One region of the Agathobaculum hominis genome, then DNA from elsewhere that is predicted to be linked to it. Evidence: riboswitches for the same ligand, from Rfam matches in the RefSeq annotation. Region 1 holds a riboswitch; the other holds the start of a gene.
What was found. Region 1 has a riboswitch for cyclic di-GMP ahead of H8S02_RS06535 (S-layer homology domain-containing protein). Riboswitches for the same ligand answer to the same signal wherever they lie in the genome.
Positions count from the first base shown of each region.

Region 2: linked by a shared signal. The riboswitch ahead of H8S02_RS03805 (S-layer homology domain-containing protein) and the one ahead of H8S02_RS06535 (S-layer homology domain-containing protein) in region 1 are both predicted to bind cyclic di-GMP.

Region 1 is NZ_JACOPK010000005.1:59,208-67,903, reverse strand. It holds gene H8S02_RS06550 (X2-like carbohydrate binding domain-containing protein) at 52-2,634, shown strand; gene H8S02_RS06545 (6-phosphofructokinase) at 2,692-3,768, opposite strand; cyclic di-GMP riboswitch class I at 4,000-4,086, shown strand; gene H8S02_RS06540 (transglutaminase-like domain-containing protein) at 4,195-4,923, shown strand; cyclic di-GMP riboswitch class I at 5,195-5,285, shown strand; cyclic di-GMP riboswitch class I at 5,424-5,515, shown strand; gene H8S02_RS06535 (S-layer homology domain-containing protein) at 5,572-8,696, shown strand, end outside.
Region 2 is NZ_JACOPK010000003.1:56,926-65,621, reverse strand. It holds gene H8S02_RS03815 (ATPase P) at 1-145, opposite strand, end outside; gene H8S02_RS03810 (carbon starvation CstA family protein) at 227-1,732, opposite strand; gene H8S02_RS03805 (S-layer homology domain-containing protein) at 2,045-5,809, opposite strand; cyclic di-GMP riboswitch class I at 5,856-5,944, opposite strand; cyclic di-GMP riboswitch class I at 6,082-6,173, opposite strand; gene H8S02_RS03800 (CD1871A family CXXC motif-containing protein) at 6,503-6,628, shown strand; gene H8S02_RS03795 (4Fe-4S binding protein) at 6,621-7,499, shown strand; gene H8S02_RS03790 (TlpA disulfide reductase family protein) at 7,500-8,342, shown strand; gene H8S02_RS03785 (F0F1 ATP synthase subunit epsilon) at 8,642-8,696, opposite strand, start outside.

The sequences.
Region 1 (8,696 bases):
ACAGACCTGTTGAAACGTGGTATTATTATAAATAATAAGAGGTGATTACTTTTGAAACTGAAACGATTTTTCTCCGCCTTTCTGGCGGCGGCCCTGCTCGCCGGCACTGTCCCGGCAGCGCTCGCGGCCGACATCGACTCGCACTGGTCGAAGCCCTATGTGACCTCGCTCCACGAGCTCGGCATCATCAACCCCTCCGCCTCGACCGGCAACTATACCCCCGAGGCCTCGGTCACGCGCTGGGAATTCATGCGCTACATCAACCGCGCGTTTGACTTCACCGAAAAGGCATCCATCAGCTTTTCCGATGTCAAAAGCTCGGATACGTACTATGAGACCATCCAGATCGCCGTCAAGCACGGCTACATCAACGGCATGGGCAACAACAGGATGGACCCGGAGGGCACGCTGACCCGCGAGCAGGCCGCGACCATTCTCGGCCGCCTGCACAAGTATGCACCGACTGCGTCCGCGTCCAAGCTCGATGTGTTCACCGACAAGTCCAAAATCTCCTCCTACGCGACGAGCTACGTCGCCGAGGCGGTCTCTCAGGGCTACATCAACGGCTACACCGACGGCACCTTCAAGCCGCAGGGCAACCTCAGGCGCGGCGAGATCGCCAAGATCCTGTACTTCTACCTCGGCTCGTCGCTCGGCGAGTCCGGCAGACAGTACACTGCCGCCGCCTTCAACGGCGACACGAAGAACGTCACCATCTCGGCGGCCTGCACGCTGTCTGACGCGACCATCGAGGGCAATCTCTACATCACAGAGGGCGTGCTCTCCGGCAACGTCAACCTGAACAACGTCACCGTCAAGGGCGATATCATCGTCGGCGGCGGCAACGTCACGCTCGACGGCGTGACCGCGATGAACCTCATCGTCTCCAACCCGATGGGCATCAAGCCGACCGTGATCGCGACCGGCTCGACCAATATCGGCACCGCCGAGGTGCAGTCCTCCGCCTCGCTCTCTGAGAGCGGTCTTTCCGCAAATGCAGGCGGCTTCTCCGATGTCACCGTGACCGGTGAGGGCGCGAGCCTTTCGCTCGACGCTTCGGTCTGGGATCTGGACACCAAAGCCGCTTCCACCATCGTCACCACCGGCAGCACGCTCATCAGCGAGCTGACCGCGGATGCAAAGACCACCGTCACCGGCAACGGCTCGGTGCAGACCGCAAAGCTGAACGCGAGCGGCTGCGAGCTTGTCATGCAGCCGGCTGAGGTACAGCTCGCCAGCGGCGTCACCGCCACCATCGCGGGCAAGTCCGCCGCCTCCTCGACGAGCGTTTCGGTCTCCCCGTCTACCCTGTCCATCGACATCAACAACAAGGACAACATCGCCTTTTCCTACGAATTTCTGTTCAATGCGGACAAGAACGATCTGACCCGCGTCACCGTCGGCGGCAAGAACCTGCGTCAGGGCACGGATTACAACATCCTCTCCGACAAAAACGGCATCCGCATCTACAAGACCTATCTGTCCACTCTGTCTGTCGGCACCTACACCGCGGAGCTGAGCTTTGAGGACGGCACCAAGGCCGCCATCGGCATCGTCGTCAGCAACTCCTCGCTCAGCGCGGTCAGCCCCTCGCAGGTCACGTTCGACAAATATGAGGGCTCGGCAAACCACGCCGATGTCACCGTAACGCTCAGCCTGCCGGCCGGCACCCTGCTCGACACGGTCAAGCTCGGCAGCTCGGTGCTCGAGCGCGGCAAGGACTACAACTACAACGCAACCTCGGGTACGGTCACCTTCCTGCGCGAGACGCTCGCTAAAAAGAGCAAGGGCAGCTACACCATCACCTTCGTCCCCACGCGCGGCTCCTCGTCGAGCTGCTCGCTGACCGTCACGGATTCCGCGCCGGTCAATGAAGTCGCTCCCTCCTCGGTCGATTTCGACGCGAACACCTCGTCCGGCGGCTATCAGGACGTCTCCGTCACCCTCAACCCGGCGGACGGCGCGACCCTCAAGAACATCCGCGCAGGCGGCAAGACGCTCGAGGAGAACTGGCAGTACAAGGTAGACGGCTCGACCGTCACCCTCAGCAAGACCGCTGTCGCCCAGTTCGGCAAGGACGGCGCGACCTACGCCGACTTCACCTTCGTCATGAGCAAGGGCCAGAGCCCGACGCTGCGCGTCAACTACGTCACGACCTACGCGCTGACCGCGAACGTGGTCGATGACCTCGGTCTGCCCATCTCGGGCGCGACCGTCACCTTCACCCCGAACGATGCCGAGAGCGGCACCGCTGCACAGACCCTCGTCACCGACTCGGACGGCAAGGCGACCGTTTACGTCAAGCGCGGCAGCTACACGCTGACGGCAACGCACGAGCGCTTCACCTCGGCCATCACGCAGACCACGAGCGTCTCCTCCGGCCGCACGGTCAAGATGACCGGCGAGATCCTCGAGACGGTCCAGCTCGTCGTCACCAACGAATACGGCGCTCCGCTTTCCGGCGCGGCGGTATCTATCGGCGGCAAGACCATCACCACCGGCGCGGACGGCACCGCTTCCTTCAGCGTCAAGCGCGGCAGCTATGTAGCGCAGGTGGCCTGCACCGGCTACAAGACCCAGGCAGTTCAGCTTTCGGTCACCGGTTCTCTGCGCGAGCGCGTAAAGCTCGGTTAAACCCGCATAAAAAAGCACCTCCGACAGCCGGAAAGGCATATCGGAGGTGCTTTTTTATTAATCTCCCATGGACAGGCCGAGCGCACGCGCCTGCGCGACGATCTCGCAGTCGGGCGGCACGGTCTTCAGCTTGCCCGCCACCTCGGAGAGCGGCACGGCCACGATCTTATCATCGCGCAGCGCGACCATATTTCCGAACTTTCCCTCACGGATGAGCTCGGCGGCCGCCGCGCCGAAGCGGCTCGAGAGCACGCGGTCTGCCGCACAGGGTGCGCCGCCGCGCTGAAAATGGCCGGGGATGGTCACGCGGATCTCCTGCCCGGTCAGCTCCTTCAACTCCGCCGCGAGCCGGTAGGATACCGACGGGTACGGCATGGCCTCGCGTGCCGCCTTGAATTCCTTTTTGCTCATGGCCGCCTCCTCGCGGCTGACCGCGCCCTCCGCGACCGCAATGATCGAGAAGCGCTTGCCGTCCTTCGCACGCTTTTCGATGGCCTGCGCGATCTTTTTCGCGGAGTACGGGATCTCCGGGATGACAATGACGTCCGCGCCCGAGGCGATGCCCGCGTGCAGCGTCAGCCAGCCGGCCTTGTGACCCATGATCTCGACGATGAACACGCGCGAGTGGGAAAAAGCGGTCGAATGGATGGAGTCGATGACCTCCGAGGCGATGTTCACCGCCGACTGGAAGCCGAAGGTCAGCTCCGTCCCCCACAGGTCGTTGTCGATGGTCTTGGGCAGCGTGACGACGTTCACGCCGTTCTCGCGCAGCAGGTTCGCAGTCTTGTGCGTACCGTTGCCGCCGAGAATGACCAGGCAGTCAAATCCGGCCTTTTTCACCGTTTTCAGCATTTTATCCAGCTTTGTCTGCTCGCTGTCCTCTTCGGGGCGCTGCATCTGCTTGAACGGCTGACGCGAGGTGCCGAGGATGGTGCCGCCGAGCGTCAGAATGTCCGAAAAGTCGTCCGGCTTCATCTCATGGTAGTCTCCCTCGATCAGGCCGCGGTAGCCGTCGCGGATACCGTACAGCGTCACGCCTTTGCCCATCTCGTTATACAGCGTCTTTGCGACACCCCGGAGCGCCGCATTCAGTCCCTGACAGTCGCCGCCGCTCGTAAGCATTCCGATTTTCATATTCATCGTCCTTCCCCCGCCGGTCTCCCTGCGGTTTTCTTCTCCCCATTATAGGATATTATGCCGCACGGGAAAAGCGATTTTACATACTTTTTTCATTGCGATTTGTGCGCATGAGATTTTTCTGTCGAATTTTGATTTTTTTGCAGGAATTCTGTTGACAAAGCTCGCTGTATGGGTTTATACTGTAGTCACTAAAAAAAGATGATGCAGTCGCTTTGACCGCATCTCAAACGATAATAGCAAAACCATCGAAAGATGGCGACGCAAAGCTATAGGGCCTTACCCCTCTGAGAGGGCTGGCAGCCAGTTACCGAAAGGAGATCGCCGGATATGAAGCGGCTTTTTCGTTTTGCTTGCACAGTTTTTTCAGCAGCTGTCCTCTCGATGGGTTTCACCGCAGCGGCAGCGAATGACATTGTTGACATGAGCAACACATCCCACGGTTATGTAACCGTTAACTACACCTCGAGTGCCAAGCTCAAGGTCGGCATCCAGTACAACAGCGGCAAGACGGTTTACCGCGACTGCCCGAGCGGCAAGGATGCTTCGTTCTCGCTCGACCAGGGTGACGGCAAGTACACTGTAACCCTGTACCGCAACGTTTCCGGCTCCTCTTACGAGCAGGTAGCGTCCAGGTCCATGAACGTTGCCGTCAAGGACCGCTTCGCTCCCTACCTCGTCTCCACCTCGGACATTCAGTTCTCCAAGGGTGACGCTGTTTCCGCCAAGGCTGCTGAGCTCTGCAAGAACGCAAAGACCGACGAGGAAAAGGTCGTCGCCATCTACAACTACATGGCAGACCGTTACTCCTATGATTACAAGCTGGCAAATGAGATCACCAGCGGCAAGATCACCAAGTACATCCCGGATACCGCCGCTACCCTGAACGGCACCACCGGCATGTGCTACGATTTCTCTTCCCTGTTCGCGGCAATGTGCCGCAGCGAGGGCATCCCGTGCGCACTGACCAAGGGCTACGCCGGTTCCAGCTATCACGCATGGAACAAGGTCAACCTGAACGGCAGCTGGTACCAGATCGACCTGACCTACGCCGTTACCCGCAATGTCAGGAACGCAAAGAACCTGCATGACTGCGTATCCCCGCTGACCTATACGAACACCAGCGATACGCTCGCCGCAGCAGCCGCTTAACGCTTTTTACTCTTCCACTTTGTATACAGATGACGCCGACTTCACCCTTTTCTGTACTTAATCAGCGGTCATTTTGTATAAATCCGCCGCGAATCAAAATCAGTTTACATTATTTACTTGTCGTTTACGGATAATTATAGTATACTGAAAGTGTTGATTCGCAGCATTCTGTCCGGCCGTGCAAAAGGACTCAGTATGTTTTCCGCATGCTGCCTTACCGGCAGACAGCGACCAGCGAAATCTGTGCATGACTCCCGCGAACGGGTACCGGTACAGACAAAAGCACCATCGGCGAAAGCCGGTCTCGCAAAGCCACGGGCCTAAACGGAGCTCTTTTCTCCGCACGGCAGCCGGTTGCCAGTGATACCATGTACCTCCTTCGCAGAGCTGTGCGCACTGTAAAGGGGGTATTTTATTTGGAGGTTGAAACTGCATTACATTCTGAGATGCACACAAACCCAAACACACATGATCTGTGCGGCTCGTTGAGGAGCAAGTTGTACAGACAAAGGCACTATCGGTGAAAGCCGATCTCGCAAAGCCAAGGGCCTAAACGGAAGGTTCCCCTTCCGCATGGCAGCCGGTTGCCAGAAATACATCTGCAATTCCTCTCGATCAGCATGCACGCTGACCAAGGAGGCATTCCATATGTTAAAAAAGAATACGCGCAAACGTCTGCTCGCAGGAGCTCTTGCGACTGTCATGATGCTGACCATGTGCCCGAGTTGGGCGCTGGCCGACGATGAGGACATCGCACTTCTTCCGGCGAACGAAGAAATCGCAGTACCGGTGGTTGATTCCACTCCCGCAGCAGACCCCACCGAAACTCCCGCTGATCCCACTCCTTCTGAGACCGAGGCAAAGCCCGAGAATCAGAATACCGCACCGGCTCCGTCTGGCGACGAAGCAAACGGCGGTACGGACAGCACGGAGTCTGGCAATAACAACGCTTCTTCCGACGCTTCGGAAGATTCGAAAAACAATTCTCAGAATAATGATGTAGTAAGCAATTCTCCGGAAAGTGAAATCAGCATGGCATCGCTGGACATCGACGCTTATAGCTTGAACGGCGTTAAGACGATTGAAGCTGAATACTGGATTACCAACCTCCACGCAAAAGACGACAATGGCAGCTGGAAGCTGAGCATCGACAAGGATACTGTCGGTGAAGACGGCAAGTCCGTTGCTGAACTGGCTCCGTCTGAGCGCCATGTGACCGCAGACGAGACCTACAACACCGTTTTCTGGCAGGCTCGCGTGCAGCATGGCTTATTGCAGCACCAGACCACCCTGTCTAACGATGACAAGACCCAGTCCGGTACCGAAATTACCAGCATCCGTTACAAGAATGACAGATTAGAGTACTGTGCAAAGGATTCTTCCGAGTGGACTGCATTCGCTTGGAACGACCATCTGGTATTCTACTATCTGATTCGTACTGAATATTCTCAGATGGTTCAGATCGACGTTTCCGACTGGACGGTTGACAAGGAACAGACACAGCATCTTAATCGCCGCAGCGTGACCTATCAGGTTATCGTTGAGGAAAATGGTACGCAGACTGTCGCTGACAGCAAGAAGTTCTGGTACAACAAGGCCTTCACGGTTTCTTCGGTTCGCGTTCGTCAGACCGAGTCCGAGAATTATTCCATCAACCGCGTAGAACTCGACCCGTCGACTATGGGCACTGTTGGTGAGGTAGACGGCGAGTACAGGTTCAGTCTTGACCTTACCAAGGCAAAGCGCGATGAAGCTACCGTCAAGATTTATGTCGAGCCAAAGGTACAGTCGCATCAGCTGACTTACAAGCTGAACGGCGGCAAAATCACGAGCGCTGAAGGCACGTACACCCCCGCAGGTTCAGTTTATCCCGATGCGACGGTTAACACCCCGGAAGTTGCGAAGGATAACTGTGACTTCGGCGGCTGGTACATTGACGAGGCGCTGACCCAGAAATGGACCGGCACCACGATGCCGGATGCAAACCTGACTCTGTACGCAAAGTTTACCGCCAAGGAAACTCCGAACCCGAATCCGGAGCCGGAAAACCAGAAGGCTATGTACTTCGTCCTGCTGCCGAACCGCGGCGTTCCGAAGAGCGGTGCAAGCCAGGGTACGGCAAATTACCTGCCGAATGAGACTTCGGACGGCGGCGTAAAGGGCGTAACTCGCAAGACCGGTTACGAAGGCTATCTGACCGAAGATGGCAAGGAGGCCGCTGACAAGGGCGAATTCAGTGCCAATGGCGTTGACTCCAGCTATCTGATTCTTCCGTCCGACCTCGGTTTCTTCACCGCGGCCAACTGGAACGGCACGACTTATCCCGCAGATAAGACCAACACTTCGGCAGCCGACATTACCGCGCTGCTCGGCACCAATTACAACCCGCAGATTGCTGAGGTTGTCTGGTACACCGTAAAGCACGACGATACCGACGGCTATCATGTCGACGGCTACGTCAAGAACGTAGATGTTAACGTCACCTACCATTCCAACTATGGCGATGACGTTACCGACGTTTACACCGCTACCACCGGCAATGAATATGCGGCGCGCGGCTATGCGGATACCAAACTGACTGCTCGTGAAAACTACACCTTCGGCGGCTGGTACACCGATAAGAACTGCACCACGAAATACGAGACGACTACGCTGATGACCAGCCTGGATCTGTACGCAAAGTGGGTTCCGAACGATTTCGAGGTGTCCTACTATGTTGACAAAACGCTGTACGGCGACATCGAAGACCATGCGGTTGACTCCACTGTAACCGTAAGAACCGCTCATCCTGAAAAGGAAGGCTACACCTTCACCGGTTGGACTCCGGCAGCTGACGTAGCAAACATTATCAAGGTTGATGACAACGGCCATTTCACCATGCCGGCGCAGGACGTTCGCTTTGATGCTACCTTCGAGATCAATCAGTACAACGTAACCTACAAGGTTGGCACTGAGGTAGTCTACACTGATGTCTACAACTTCGATGCCGATGTTGCAATCCGACCCGTTCCGACTCAGGAAGGCTACACCTTCTACGGCTGGACCTCTAAGGATTCTGCATTCGATATCCGCGGCTTCAAGATGCCTGCGCACAATGTTGTCATCGAGGGCAAGTTCGAGAAAAACCCGGCAAAGCAGTACACCTATACCGTCAACAAGCACTTCTACAACGAGAAGGGCGTTGAGGTTAATGTAGTGAAGGGCGAGGCTACGCCCGCTGCTGAGAACACGGCTGTTTCCGACCTGTACAAGGCTGATGCTAAAAATCAGACCGTTGACGGCAAGACCTACGTTTACGTTTCCGGTCTGACCACCGTTACCGATAACCTTGAAAAGCTGACCAAGGACGTTACCATCGACCTGTACTACTACCTTAACGTCGAGGGCGGCAACGACATCCCGGACGCTTGGGAGTACCGTCTTACATTCAAGGTTGTAAACGGCGAGTGGAACGACGGCGGCAACGCTGACATCGTAACTTACGTTCAGTGCAAGGACAAGAAAACCGGCGAAGCGTTCGAAGCCGAAGACGTTGTGGTTCCGGTCACCCGTATCCCGGCCGTTGGCGACAAGCCGAACTCCGGCTACCATGCGGGCGCATGGGATACGTCCCCTTACGATAATTACAAGGTTCAGAAGGACACCGTATTCACCTACACCTACGCGAAGAACAGCAGCGGCGGCAGCTCCGGCGGCCACCACCGCAGACCTACCGTTACCATTCCGGATGATGTACCGACCGGTCTGAACGGTGACGATCACTATGCTTACAT
Region 2 (8,696 bases), on a different contig from region 1:
AGCGCCGGTCGATGAAAAAGCTGTTCAAATAGAGCGCGCGTCTGCCGATGCCGCACGGGCCGATCTTCCGGCAGCTTTTTTTATCCTCGGCGAGCGCCGCGTCATCTATGCGCCCGGAACCGAGCGGATAAGGTTTGAACATCATTTTCCGTCACCTCAATTACTTCTGCGGATGATTGCAGCCGGTCGAACAGAACGAACGGCCGGCTGCATCTTATTCTATCATTTATGCGTTTTTCTTCGTGCCGTGCTTTTTGGTCGCGCGAATGAACACAGCGAGCAGGATTGCTGCGAATACAATGCCGATGGGGTACGCTACGGCGGTATTGTAGATCACAGCGCCGTCTGCCGTCTTGCCGTTCAGCAGACCGCCGAGGCACTCCGGTGCGAGAATGAAGTAGGTGCAGGAGACCGCACTCATGAAGGTCGCCGGAACGGCAGCGATCCAGAAATTCTTCTTCTCGGTGAACAGGAACATAGCTGCTGCCCACAGAACGATCATCGCGAGCGTCTGGTTGGTCCAGCTGAAGTAGCGCCAGATGACCGTGTAGTCGATCAGGCCGGTCGCGTTGCCGATGCCGAGGATCGCACCGATACCGAGAACCGGTACGCACAGCTTCAGGCGGTTTGCGTAGGTACCCTGGTCGATATGGAACCAGTCGGACAGCGTCAGGCGAGCGGAACGGAAAGCGGTATCGCCGGAAGTGATCGGGCAGACAACAACGCCGATCATCGCGAGCGCGATGCCAACGCCGCCCATGGTCTTGGAGCATACGTCGTAGATCGCTGCGGACTGACCGCCTGCAAGCGCCTCTGCCAGACCGGTGTTGAGACCGCCGGTAACTTCATACAGTGCGCAGCCTGCCGCCGCCCAGATCAGAGCGATGATGCCTTCTGCTACCATTGCGCCGTAGAATACGAAGTGGCCCTGCTTCTCGTTCTTCATGCAGCGCGCCATCAGCGGAGACTGCGTGGAATGGAAGCCGGAAATTGCGCCGCACGCGACCGTGATGAACATGAAGCTCCAGATCGGCGTGCCGGACGGATGCATATTGTACATATGCGTCCAGATCTCCGGGATGGTGTAAGCCGGGTTGGTGAAGATACCGATGATAACGCCGACCGCCATGATGATCAGGCACATGCCGAACAGCGGATAGACCTTGCCGATGATCTTGTCGATCGAAATAAAGGTTGCGATGAAGTAGTACGCCAGAATAACGATCAGCCAGAACAGCGTGGTCGAGAGAACGCCGGAAACACCGTTGTTCTTGCACAGCGTAACGATCAGGCCGGCCGGGCCGACTGCGAATACCGTGCCGACCATGATCAGCAGGATGACCGAGAACACGCGCATAACGTTCTGCATCGCGTGGCCGAGGTATTTGCCGGTGACCTCCGCGATGGACGCGCCGTCGTTTCGCTCACTGATCATGCCGGAGAAATAGTCGTGTACGCCGCCGGCAAAGATGGTGCCGAAGGTGATCCACAGAAATACGACCGGGCCCCAGAGCGCGCCCTGAAGTGCGCCGAAGATCGGGCCGAGGCCGGCAATGTTCAGCAGCTGAACCAGAAAGAGCTTCCACTGCGGCATAACGACGTAGTCCACGCCGTCATTGATGCGTACCGCCGGAGTCTCGCGGTCATCCGGGCCGAAGGTTTTGTCTACGATCTTACCATAAGTAAAATAGCCGGCGATCAACAGCAGTAAACACAGAATAAAGCTGATCATAATATCTCCTCCTTAAAACCGGCTGCGAAAGTGATGCTTCCGCATGAAAATTACCGAAAAGATTTTTCCCTTCCCCTCTTTCGGTAATTCCTATTATGAACCTGTGAAAATAAAATACAAGGGCAATATGTCATAATTTTAACAGTGTATTTTGGGCGAATTTTCTAACTATGAAAAAGCATTATAGTGCTTATGAATTTTCCGTATATTACACCGCATTTTCCTCTCTGCGTCTCCGGAAAAGCAACGCCTGTCACGGTGCATCCGGGCAAAAAACATCCCCCGGCGAAAGCCGGGGGATGCAGTGAAAATTTACTTTTCCAGTTCGGTCCAGTCGCGGGTCTCGCGAAGCTCGGTCCACTTCTCGAACTTGTTCTCCTTGGTCTTGTAATAGTGGCTGTTGGTGGCCTCCTGTACCGCCAGATAGAACCACTGAGAAGCATCGGAATTATCCGGCCACTTGATCATGCTGTCGAGCAGATCGCTGCTGTTCTCGGGCAGACGGTTGAGTACGCGGTTGACAAGCGTCATCGCCTCTGCGCGGGTGATATACTGGTTCGGACGGAACGTACCATCCGGATAGCCGTTGATCCAGCCCTTGTTTGCGGCGATACCGATCTCATTCTTTGCCCAATGAGATGCGATATCCGTGAACTTCGAGGACGTATCCGTGTTCTTATCGTCGAAGCGAGCGGCGATTGCGGCAAATTCCGCACGGGTGATCGGCGCATTCGGCGCGAACGTGCCATCGTTATGGCCCTTCACAATGCCCATCGAGGACAGCGTGGAGACAGCATGGTTAAACCACTGACCGCGCGTCACATCGGACAGGCTGTTGGACTGGGTGGAATTTGCGGTGCGGACTTTCTCGGTCAGCAGACGGAAGAAGATGGTTGCCACTTCTGCGCGGGTGATGTTGCCGTTCGGCTCAACGTTGCCGTTCGGGTAGCCGACGATGTACGCATAGTGATCGTCACCGTTCAGACCGGTCGGTACATCATCCGGAATGGTAACGGTAGGTCTGCGGTGGTGGCCGCCACCGCCGCCGCCGGAGGAGGATTTTTTCACGGTATAGGACACCGAAGGCTTCGGGAAGTCCAGAGGATTGAGCGGCGCACCGGCGCTGTTGATGGCGTTCAGAACGGCGCGCTTATTGGTGAACAGTGCCTTGTCGGCAGGAACATTCTTTTCGCCCTTCAGATCCTCCGTGCCGTAGGTACCGGGATCGGTTTCGGGCTTGGTCAGCTTGACGGTATAGGTCAGCTGAACCGGTGCAAAATTGGAAACATTTTCGTTGATGGTCCAGACGAAGCCATCCGCATCCGGAGCGTACAGCACCTTGAAACGGCAGTTGGTTTCGCTCAGATCTTCGGCATTATCTCCGAAATAGGTCATGTTGCCGTTTGCCTTGGATTTCAGCTCCGTGCCGCCGACAGTCAGCTTCAGCGAGCCGGGAACAAAATCGAACGCATCGCCCATCTGGTCCTCCACCGTGGAACCGGCGCTGACTGCGTAGAGGATGTCGTTCTGGATCTTGCCGAAGTCTACCGTTTGGCCATTGGCCAGGTAGCGCATAAAATCCGGACCCCAAAGATAGTCGGTCGGGCGTCCGTTAACAACTGCGTAGCAGTTGTATCCCGCCGCCTGTGCTTCCTGATAAACCTGATAGGTCAAATACAGAGCCTTATCAATGGAGTTCGCATAATTCTTAGAAGAATCATCCTCGGGAGTACATTCTGTTGCTGTTCCACCGTAAGGATATTCATATTTCGTGCCCTGAGCCTCAACCTGTTTACCAATCTCGGTCATCCGTGCAGACCAGCTAGCAGGAGGATTATTGCTGCCATATTTAGATTTCCAGTTGTCGGGGCCAGCCCAGTGTTTCCAGGCATCAGCAAAAAAACTCCATGCGGTAACAGTAGGCTCCGCATTATACATATAGGTAATACCATCACTTACGAAAATCAGGTATTTCCGATTTGCGGCAACTTCGGTATCCTCGTCCAGCAGCTGCTTGCCCGCAAGAAGTCCGGCGTGGGTGTTTGTTCCGCTTTCAATCGTTTGCTTGATTGCGTTTTCAATGGTCTCGTAACCGGTTGCAAGATCCGTAAGCGGAGCGGTCTTGTTTGCCTGTTTATTGAAGATTACAACGCCGACCTTGACCTTTGCTTTCGTGCTTGCCGCCTTCTCCTTCAGCGCAGCGAGCATACCCAGCGCCTGGTCTTCCAATTCCGTACTCGTGGACTTATCCAGTACAAATACCACATCGGAGGCCAACTTTTCCTCTGCACTCGGCAGAGACAGCGTCACATTGGAGGTCCAGGTGTTCGTATCCAGCGCCGTTGCGGTCTTGGATCGGGAAACGTTCCACTCAATGGGGTCGGTGTCCTCGGTGCCGCCGGAGGATTTTTTCGTAGCCGCCTTGAGCGAAACAGCGTGCGAATCGTTTTCTACCGGGACGTATTCGTCAGCCGTTTCCTCCGTCCAGCGACCGATCTCCTCATAGCCGCCCTTACCGTCCTGAGCCGCAGCATTCCACTTAAACCAGCCATCATGATACCAGCCGGTAATCTCTGCCTTGTTGGAGGACAGAATGCGGTCGCCGCTCATGTCCTTTGCGTTCGGGAGCGTAAAGGTCGAACCGTTGAACAGCAGGTCATCGCCTGCGGTCTTTGCGGTGTTATTGTACACTGCGCTGTTCTTTGCGATGTTGATGTTTGCATCATTATAGGCGTAAATTGCGCCGCCCATGCCTGTCGCTGCATTATCGTGCATCACAGCACCGGACTGAAGATCCACATTGATAACCGCCGAGCCATCCTTGTAAGTGAAAATACCTGCGCCGCCTGCGGCCTTGTTGCCACTGACAGAGCTGTTTTCCGCCGTAACGCTAAGGGTGTTAGCCAGTGCATCTGCGTAGATGCCGCCGCCATAGCCGGTTGCCGTATTTTTGTCGATTGCCGTGCCGTTCAGCAGGCGAATGTCCGTATTGCAGACAGCAGTACACAGAGCAAAGATACCTGCGCCGCTCTGTGCCTTGTTTTCAGAAATCGAAACGTCGTCAAGTTCGATTGTTCCGGCACTGTAAGCTACGATTGCGCCGCCCTGCGATGCACCGTTGTTATTCAACAGTTTAGAATTGCGGAGAGTCAGATTAGAGGTTGTGCCGACATACATACCGCCGCCGATACCGTTTTCAAGGTCGAGAACCTTATTGCCGGAGATTGTGGAATCGGTGATAAGGTGGTTGTGCTCGCCGGAACAGCCTTCTTCTGCTTCGTTCGGCGTATCGCCAAAATAGATACCTGCACCGTATTTTGCGGTATTATTCTCAAAAAAGGACTTTGCAGCGTTCAGCACAGAATGTCTCAGAAGCATGCCACCGCCGCAGTCCGGAGCAGTATTCCCCTCAACATGGCAGCCGTCCATGGTCAGAGAACCGTATCTAACCAAAATACCGCCGCCGTCGCTGCTGTTTCCCGTAACTCTGTTTTCGGACACGGTAACATTCTGCATGGATACATCTGCGTGCGACGCATAGATACCGCCGCCGCCGACTTCGCCATTGCCGTTGCCGCCGACTGTTTCATTACCCGTTATGGTCAAATCTTCGAGCTGAACGCCTGCACTGTCGATTGCGAAGCCGCCGCCATTCTGCGGATTTCTGCCGCCGGTAACCGTACCATTTTTCACGGTAACCTGCGGTTTATCACCGGAAATGGTCACAACGGCCGCATTCGCATCACCCGACAGCGTACGCCCGCCGAGGTCGAGCGTCAGAGACTTGTTAATCTTGATATTTTCCGTAACATCACGGAGCATGACGATGGTGACATCGCTGTTTGCAGCATAAATGTTTGCAGCAGCAAGCGCACCGGCAAGAGTCGAATACTTGTTCTCACCGATCTTTGCAACGCATGTCTGCTCAGTGCCGCCGCCCTCGGTGGACTGACTCTGCCCCGGATTTGTCGTATCCGGCGTATTTTCATCCGCTAACGCGAACGGAGACATTGCCAGCAGCATGGACGCCGCCAGTATGCTGGCTAATAATCGCTTGTTCTTTCCTGTTTTCATCATGAAAATCCCTCCTTCAGTAGCAATAGACTACTATGAAGAAGCTGCATCAGGAAACCGGCTGCCATGCGGAAAAGTCTTCCGTTTAGGCCCCTGGCTTTGCGAAACCGGCTTTCACCGATCGTGCCCTTGTCTGCACAACTTACTCCTTAATGAGTAGCACAGATGATTGAGTTTTTCCTGGAACCGTTTTGGACAGTACAGAGACGATTCAGCTTCCAAATAAAATCCCCCCTTACAGTGCGCACGGCTCTGCAAGGAGGGTACAAAGTATCGTTGGCAGCCGGCTGCCATGCGGAGGACAAGCTCCGTTTAGGCCCATCTGGCTTTGCGGCACCGGCTTTCACCGGCTGTGCCTTTATCTGTACCTGCACCCGTTCCCGGGAGTCATGCACAGATTTTCAGTTGATGTCTGCTGTTTAAGACGATATGCGAAGGGCGCATACCGAACTTCGCTGCACGGACGGACAAAAAGTCCCGCGTCAGCGCTGCCTAATCTTTCCTATATAAAGTGTACCCCATTGCAGGCAGCTTTGTCAACCGTTTTCCTATAAAAGAAGAAAACTCCCGCAGCGCAGACGGCAATGACTAAAGTTTACAAAAATTTTGTTTTTTCTCCTTTCAATCTCCTTTTAGATGGTATATACTTTTCCCATCACAGGAAAGGATAGAGAAACTATGTTACACAGCAAAACAATGACGCAGGTCCTTCTGCTGCTGCTCGGCGGCGCGATGGTCCTGTTCGGCGTCTGGCGTGGTGAGGCCGGCGTCGTGTTATCCAAGGCGATACGCCTGTGCATGGAGTGCGTCGGCATTGGGTAAAAGACCGCTCCCCCTGCTCGTCCGCCTGCGCGGCGCGATACAGGCCGCCGCCGCCCTGCTCACCAACATCCACCTGCCGAATTTCCTTTCCGGCAGGCTGTATCAGGGCAACGGCAAGCGGGTCTGTGTGCCCGGACTGAACTGCTATTCCTGCCCGGGCGCGGCGGGCGCGTGCCCCATCGGCGCGTTTCAGGCAGTCGTCGGCTCGTCCGGCTTCCGCTTCTGCTATTACATCACCGGCCTGCTGATCCTGCTGGGCGTGCTGCTCGGACGGTTCATCTGCGGCTTTCTCTGCCCGTTCGGCTGGCTTCAGGAGCTGCTGCACCATATCCCCTCCCCGAAGCTGTCCTCCGAACGGCTGAAGCCGCTGCGGTATCTCAAGTACGCCGTGCTGCTCGTGATGGTAGTGCTGCTGCCGACCGTTCTGGTGAACGAACTCGGCATGGGCGACCCGATCTTCTGCAAATACCTGTGTCCGCAGGGAATCCTCGAGGGCGCGATCCCGCTCGCCCTGGTGAACACCGGCATTCGCTCGGCGCTCGGCGCACTGTTCACCTGGAAGGCGGCTGTGCTGGCCGCCGTGATCCTTCTCAGCGTGCTGTTCTGGCGGCCGTTCTGCAAATGGCTGTGCCCGCTGGGCGCGTTTTACGCGCTGTTCAACCGCGTTTCCCTGTTTCAGATGCAGGTAAACTCCCATCGCTGCGTTTCCTGCGGAAAATGCGCGAACGTCTGCCCGATGGATGTAGACATCACACAGAATGCAAACCACGCCGAGTGCATCCGCTGCGGCCGATGCATCAAGGCCTGCCCGACAGAGGCGATCTGCTACCGGTACGGCTTCGGCAACGAAAAAACAAAGGAGAACTCATAAATGAATATCAAACGTGCAACCGCCCTTGCCCTCAGCCTGAGCCTGCTGCTGGGCGCCGCTGCGTGCGGCAAGTCCGACTCTGAAGCTGCCGATACCGGCAGCAAGACCTCTGCGGAGCTGCTCGAGGAGGAAAACGCCATCCTCGACGCACATCAGGAGCTGTGGAATCAGGTTTTCGCCTCCATGGACAAATCCTCTCCCGCAACGGCGGAAAACTACGGCGATGTCCTGCTGAGCGCGCTGGAGAACTGCCGGGACAAGCTCTCCGACGGGGATTATCAGACGCTGAAAAGCGATGCTGAGAGCATCCGCTCGATCGAGGAGCAGATCGCGGCCCTGCCCGCCGACGACAGCGCCGGCCAGAGCGAAACGGCTGCGGCCAGTGCGTTCCCGGAGTTTACAGGCAAGGATCTCGACGGGAATGCGGTCGACAGCAGCCTGTTCGCGAACAACGCCTACACGGTCGTGAACTTCTGGTTCAGCGGCTGCAAGCCCTGTGTCGCTGAGCTGGGCGAGCTGGACAAGCTGAACCAGACCGCAAAGCAGCAGGGCGGCGAGGTGATCGGCATCAATACCGAAACGCTCGACGGCAACGCCGATGCCATCGCCACCGCAAAGGAGATCCTGCAAACCAAGGGCGCGACCTACCGCAACATCTATTTTGATTCCTCGAGCGACGCCGGTACGTTCGCCCTCGGCATCATGGCCTTCCCGACGACCTATGTGTTCGACCGGAACGGAAACGCAGTCGGCGAGCCGCTGCTCGGCGGCATCGACAACGCCGATAATCTGGCGCAGCTCCAGAAAAACATCGACGCCGCCCTCGCCGCCGATCAAAAATAAGACAGAGCACAGCTAGGGCAATACCGCATAATTGAACAAGAGCGATTTGCGAGCAAATTTTGCGTGCTGACGAGGCGCGGTTTTGCGGTAATACTTGATGTATTACCGTGAAATCGCAACAAAGTCAGGGCACAAAATTTCCGCAAAGCGCCGCAGCTTTAATTGTGCGGTGTTGCCCTAAAGGGGCTGACTCAGGTGATTTCATGCAATCATTCTGAGTCAGCCCCTGCTTTTTTATCGAAAAAGCGCCTGCTCCGATGTTCCATCTGATGACACCGGGGCAGGCGCTGGGAGAGAGGTCAGCGGGTCGCCTTGAGTCGTGCCATGGCACGAGCCAGCGCCGCCTTGGATAGA